Linked DNA regions of Alloalcanivorax dieselolei B5. The protein of the gene in region 2 interacts with the protein of the main gene of each other region in a pairwise test. Links are inferred from orthologs where the notes say so. Each region holds a gene or a part of one and is shown on either strand. Other genes may lie near its edges. The genes, in order: ung and B5T_RS15360.

Region 1 (3,269 bases), 1.8 Mb from region 2 along the record:
AACGGGCACCACTGATACCGCCGGCCATGGGCGCTTGAATCAAGCTGTAATGCTGGAAAGACATGCCTAGCTCCCTGCTTGGAACGAAGAAGGAGCCTAACCCTAACGCCCGGCGGCGCGGGGCACCAGCGCAATGCGGGCATACTCATTATCACTGGTATTTATGGGGCGGTTCGCCTGCAGGGCAGGCTCCTACAAAAAACTCGCTGACGAAGCCGCTGTAGGAGCCTGCCCTGCAGGCGAACCTTCCTGGAGCCTACAAATCCGCCAGCGGATGCTGCGGCGCCGGGTTTTTGAAGAAAGTGTCGATGTACCCCGCCGGCACCTCATGCACACTGCGGTGGCGGAAGCGCGGTTTGCCGTCCTTGTCGATCAGCAGCGCGCGCACGCCTTCACGGAAATCCGCGTGCAGCGCGCATTGCACCGACAGCGTCCATTCCATGCGGAACACATCCTCAAGCGACAGATAACGCGCCCGGCGCAGTTGCTCCCACACCAGGAAAGCGGTTTGCGGACAACCGCCGGTGAGGTTGGCGCGGGCCTTGTCCAGCCAGCTGTCGCACTCCTTCGCCGCCAGCAGGGTATCCACCACTTCCGGCAAGTCAGCGCCGTCGCACCAACGGTCGATAAGATTACGGCGCGCGCTGACGGCGCCGTCCAACTGCAGCGGATAGTGGGCAGCGTCGCGGAAGAAACGAAACAGCAGGGAGTTGTCGGCGGCGCGCTCGCCGGTGAAGCTCTGGCCGCCGAGATCGTCCAGCAGGTGCTCCGCGTCCTGGTCCAGGCAGCGGTCCGCCAGCCCCAGATCCAACGCGTCACGGGCATCGAGATGAACGCCGGTGAGGCCCAGAAACAAACCGGTACGGCCCGGCAGGCGATTGAGGAACCAACTGGCGCCCACGTCCGGGTACAGACCGATGTTGATTTCCGGCATACCAAGCCGGCTGTTTGCCGTCACCAGCCGGAAGGTGCTGCCTTGCATCAGGCCCATGCCGCCACCGAGCACCAGGCCGTCCGCCCAGCAGATCACCGGTACCGGCGAGCGGTGCAGGCGGTAGTCGAGCCGGTATTCGGCGGCGAAGTAAGCCTCCACTTCCGGGTTCCGGTCCTTGCCCGCGTGGCGCACCATGGCCCGGTGCAGGGCCACCACATCACCGCCGGCGCAAAACGCCTTGTCACCAGCGCCTTCCAGCCAGATCGCGACGATGTCGTCACGGTTTTGCCAGTCGTCCAGCCGCCGGCTCAGTGACTCGATCATCTCCAGACTGAGCGCATTGAGAGCGGCGGGGGCGTTAAGGGTGGCGCGGCCAATCACATGGCCGGAGGCGGTGGGCAATTCCTGAAACTGAACGGTGTCGGTCATGCCGGCACGGGCTCCTTTTTCCGATAGAAATCCCGATAGAAAAAGAATCGATTGGAGAAACCGTCGATCTGAAAAGTATCAAACCATGGAAAGCCCCCGGGTGTTGCAAAAAGCCGTTAAAGGGCCCAATCCACCGGGGTCTTGCCCTGTTGAATCAAATACTGGTTGGCACGGGAAAAATGGCCGCACCCGAGAAAACCGCGATGCGCCGACAGTGGCGACGGGTGCGGCGCGGTCAGCACGCAGTGGCGCCGACGGTCGATCAGGCGTCCTTTCTTTTGCGCGTAGCTGCCCCACAGCATGAAGACCACGCCCTCGCGCTCGCGGTTGATGTGGTCGATGGCCTGATCGGTGAACTCTTCCCAGCCCTGCTTTTGATGGGAGGCGGCCTGGCCGGCGCGCACGGTAAGCACCGCGTTGAGCAACAGCACGCCCTGTTTGGCCCAGGGCTCCAGATTGCCGTGATCGGGGGCGGGAATGCCCAGATCCCGTTCGATTTCCTTGAAGATATTGACCAGGGACGGCGGCACCCGCACGCCCGGCTGCACCGAGAAACACAGGCCGTGGGCCTGGCCCGGCCCGTGATACGGATCCTGGCCCAGGATCACCACCTTGACGTCCTCGAAGGGGGTATCGTTGAAGGCCCGGAAGATGTCCGGGCCCGGCGGGAACACGGTCTCGCCTTTTTGCTTTTCCTCACGCAGGAACGCCCGCAGACGCACCATGTAATCCTTGTCGAACTCCGCCGCGAGGACGTTCATCCACCCCGGTTCCAGGGCGGCCTTGGCGTCAGACATGGGGTACCAACCTGTCCAATAAATGTCGTGTCCGGTTACGCAGGGACGACTCGTCCACCCATTCGGGGTGCGCCAGCAGACGCACCTCGATGACCATGATCTGGCCGTGGATCAGTTCCGCGTCCAATTGCGGCTTGTCCGAGCCAAAGGCCCGGCAGGCCTCCACCAGAATATCCGTTTGCTGCTGCAAATAAAGGTCCGCCAGCTCCCGCAGCCGCTGGTCCAGGATCGCTTCCTGCAGGAACGCCTGCTCGGCGATCAGGTGCTCGCGCCGGTTCTGCAGCTCATCAAGGATAAAGCGCGTGGTCAGATCCGCCAATTGGTCAATCAACTGGCTCCTTTGCTCGGCGTTATTGATCGGCGCGCCGTCGAGCTGCCGGATCAGCGCGAAGGCCTGATCCCGGAACGGCCCGATCACATCACTGAGGGCCCGTTCCGCGAACAGCGTGAAGGTGTCGGCGATCAGATCGCCGATATCCTTGAAATAGTAGGTGGTGGCGGACAGCGGCACATCGGCCTCGCGCGCCACGGCCCGGTGCCTCACGGCACGGATACCGTCGCGGACGATGATGGTCAGGGCAGCCTCGAGAATGGCGCGCCGGCGCTGTTCGCTGCCGGCGCGGCGGGCCTTGCGGCCTTGGTATTGAATGGTCGTGGTCATAGGACGACTCGTTATTCTGCTAATGATGGCCATTCCAGCTTACCAGCAGGTGTAAGCTTAGTAAGGCCTCACTTTGCAACGCTTCGTGACCACAGCCAGCCGCCCCGCTGGCTGTCAACGCCCCTGGGGCCGCATGTGCGGGAACAGGATCACATCCCGGATCGACGGCGAATTGGTGAACAGCATCACCAGCCGGTCGATGCCGATGCCCTCGCCGGCGGTGGGCGGCAGGCCGTGCTCCAGGGCGGTGATGTAGTCCTCGTCGAAGAACATGGCCTCGTCGTCGCCGGCTTCCTTCTCCGCCACTTGCTGCTTGAAGCGCTCGGCCTGGTCCTCGGCGTCGTTGAGCTCGGAGAAGCCATTGGCGATCTCGCGGCCGCCGACGAAGAACTCGAAGCGTTCGGTGACGAACGGGTTGTCATCCCGGCGCCGGGCCAGCGGCGACACT
Region 2 (3,151 bases):
TGAAATCCTCCTCAGCCAGATCACCCGGCAGCTTCAGATAAATCAGCAATTTCGGATCCGCCTTGCCCGGCATGATCACCACGGACATAAAGTTCCGGATTCGTTTGAACACCGTATACAGTTTCAACTCCTTTCGCTGAACCTCATCCCCGAGCTGTTCAGCATAATCACACACGGTGTCAAACAGTGCCTTCAGATCAGCGGGAGCTTCCGCCAACCGCTCTGATTGTGTTTTATCCTTTCCCGAGCTGGTCCGATCCGTACTGGAAGGAAGGCCGCTGAGGGCCCGACTGGCGGTTTGAGCGTTGACCAGTTCCAGCAGTAGCAAGCCGTCGCCAAAGTAGCGATACCGCATCAACTCGATATTACGGTTAATCTGCTGAACCGCATGCTCATCGTACTTATTGAAATCAGACGCGATACAAATCAACCGTGTACCACCCCACTCAATGGTCTCGGAAGCCTCTTTCCCCAACCTCTCCATTACAAGCCATCGGAACTCCGCCTGGTGATCCAGCAGCCAGTCCAGATAGAACAGCCCCTGATTGATCACATTCTCGTTGCTGTGGCGCTTGTACTCCACAATCACCGGACAGCCGCTTTCATCCAGCCCCAGGGAGTCGATGCGTCCCTTATGAGTCTTGCCAGTATCGTATTCCGTGGCCAGAAAACGCACACCCAGCAAGGTCTCCATGTTGGCTTCCACATGCTGCTGGAGGTCCTTTTCCAGAGACGCGGCTTTGCCCGGCAACTCGGCGGCGTTCCCGTTGGTGATAGTGAAGAGCTTGATATCACTCATAAATCTTCCCCAAAATTCACAACACCATCACTTGAGCTCACTCAACACCGCACGAAAACTCGCCAGACCGGCCTCGAGATTTTCGATAATTTCCTCCGCCAGCTCATCCGGTTCGGGCAGGTTATCCAGGTCGGTAAGGCTTTTATCCTTCAGCCAGAACACGTCCAGACTGGTCTTATCACGCGCAATGAGCTCTTCATAGGTAAATGATCGCCAGCGCCCTTCAGGGTTGCTCTCGGCATCCCAGGTGGCTTTCCGTTTTCGGGGATTTTTTGGGTTGTAGCACTCGATAAACTCGGCCAGGTCCTCGAAGCGTAATGGTTTCTTCTTCAACGTGTGGTGGATGTTAGTCCGGTAATCGTAGTACCAGACCTCCTTGGTCCAGGGCTTGGGGCTGGCTTCACGGTTATCGAAGAACAATACGTTTGCTTTCACCCCCTGGGCGTAGAAGATGCCCGTCGGCAAGCGCAGAATCGTGTGCAGGTCCGTGGTTTCCAGCAACTTACGGCGAATGGTTTCGCCAGCGCCGCCCTCGAACAGTACATTGTCCGGTACCACCACCGCGGCCCTGCCGGTGGTTTTCAGCATGGAGCGAATATGCTGCACGAAGTTAAGCTGCTTGTTGGAAGTGGTGGCCCAGAAATCCTGACGGTTATAGGTAAGGTCGTCGGTTTCCTGCTCACCCTCCTCATTAGTAAAGCTCATGGAGCTCTTCTTGCCGAAAGGCGGGTTGGCCAGCACATAGTCCACCGCACTGGATGGAGCGGCCACCAGGGCGTCGTTCGGCGACACCGCGCCTTCGCCATCGATTTCGCCGATGTTGTGCAGGAACATGTTCATCAGGCATAGACGACGGGTATTGGCGACAATCTCGTTACCGGCAAAGGTGTCGTGCTTGAGAAAGGCTTTCTGCTTCTTGTCCAGCTTGTGGTTCCGCACCAGGAAATCATAAGCCGCCAGAAAGAAGCCGCCGGTACCACAGGCCGGATCGGCAATGGTCTTGCCCGGCTCTGGACGCACACACTCCACCATAGTGCGGATCAAGGCGCGGGGCGTGAAGTACTGCCCGGCGCCGGACTTAGTATCCTCCGCATTGCGTTCCAACAGGCCTTCGTAGATATCACCTTTGATATCGGCTCCCATCACCACCCACTGCACGCTGTCAATCATCTCGATCAGCCGCGCCAGCTTGGCCGGGTCCTGTATCTTGTTCTGCGCCTTGGTGAATACCTGCCCCAGCAACCCTTTCTTCTTGCCCAACGCCATCAGAAGCTCGACATAATGCACTTCCAGCTCAGCGCCCTTTTTGTTCTTCAGGGTTGTCCATGAATACTTCTTCGGAATACCCACCTCTCGGTTATAGGGCGGCTTGGCGTACTCATCCGCCATCTTCAGGAAGATCAGATAGGTGAGCTGCTCCAAATAGTCGCCGTACCCGACGCCGTCGTCGCGCAAGGTGGTGCAGAAACTCCAGACTTTGGAAATGATCGGGGCACTCGCGGGGCTCATTCAGGGTCCTTACTGCTCGCGGGCAAGCCACTGCCTGCCCTTGTCGGTTAATCGGTATTTCTGAGTGGGGCTGCGTGGGGAATCGGGCTGGGTCATTTCCACCAGTCCCACCTCCAGCGCAGGTTGCAGATAATTTTGTATAAAGGTTGGTCGGTGGCTCAGCTTCAGGATGCCCAACAGGTCTTTGGTACCCAGGGGGGCGGCCTCCAGAGCGATCAGCAGGCGCCTTACTTGTTCGGTTACTTGTTCGGTTACTTGTTCGGTTACTTGCTGTGTGCCGTCTCCGGCAAACCCTTCATGCACCGGCAAGCGAATCAGAAACGAACTGCGCTCCTCGTCCGTTTCAAAGACAGGCACAGGCGACCCGTTCGCCTGCATCACCCGCAGAATCTTGGGAATACCGGTGGAGCGGCCCTCGGTGAGGTCCAGCTCCTTCAGAAACTCGCCAATACGGCGGTTACGGTAGCGGCGACTGACGGCGCGGCCTGCCCGCAAGTCCTCCATGCGAATCGATCTATCCGGGCCGGGAAAGCTTAACACCACCAATTCCTCAGGGGTGATACGCACCTCTATCGGTTCGCGGATTTCATAGGAGCGGTGGTATACCGCATTCACCACCGCCTCTTCAATGGCCGCCAGAGGATAGTTCCAGAAACGCTCGACCTGGGGCCGGTCCGGGTGTTTGACAACGGTTTCTTTCAGGTAATTGCGGGCGATGTAATCCACCGCATCACGGGTAATGCGCCCCAACGGGCCACGAAACTCCTTTTCCTCGAAACGGTCCCCGCCCGGCCCATCGGGGAAATACACCACGTCAATCTGGGTGGCCGGGAAGAACTGCTC

What was found.
Region 1: the proteins of B5T_RS15360 (region 2) and ung interact in binary tests that used the Escherichia coli proteins (3 or more experiments, as listed by UniProt). The link is inferred for Alloalcanivorax dieselolei B5 from one-to-one orthologs.

Annotation. Positions count from the first base shown.
Region 1 is NC_018691.1:1,629,427-1,632,695, reverse strand. Bases 321-3,269 are described here. They hold ung (uracil-DNA glycosylase), read right to left. Parts: upstream 2,161-3,269; coding sequence 1,480-2,160; downstream 321-1,479. Other genes in these bases: lysS (lysine--tRNA ligase), read right to left, coding at 2,936-3,269; B5T_RS07455 (TetR/AcrR family transcriptional regulator), read right to left, coding at 2,153-2,821; B5T_RS07465 (enoyl-CoA hydratase/isomerase family protein), read right to left, coding at 321-1,363. In the rest of the region: B5T_RS07470 (NAD(P)H-dependent flavin oxidoreductase), read right to left, coding at 1-64; more of B5T_RS07465, read right to left, coding at 257-320. UniProt on the Escherichia coli protein: Excises uracil residues from the DNA which can arise as a result of misincorporation of dUMP residues by DNA polymerase or due to deamination of cytosine.
Region 2 is NC_018691.1:3,443,448-3,446,598, forward strand. What follows is about bases 68-2,898. They hold B5T_RS15360 (class I SAM-dependent DNA methyltransferase), read right to left. Parts: upstream 2,309-2,898; coding sequence 827-2,308; downstream 68-826. Other genes in these bases: B5T_RS15355 (DUF5655 domain-containing protein), read right to left, coding at 68-799; B5T_RS15365 (Fic family protein), read right to left, coding at 2,318-2,898. Also shown: more of B5T_RS15355, read right to left, coding at 1-67; more of B5T_RS15365, read right to left, coding at 2,899-3,151. UniProt on the Escherichia coli protein: The subtype gamma methyltransferase (M) subunit of a type I restriction enzyme. The M and S subunits together form a methyltransferase (MTase) that methylates A-2 on the top and A-3 on the bottom strand of the sequence 5'-AACN(6)GTGC-3'.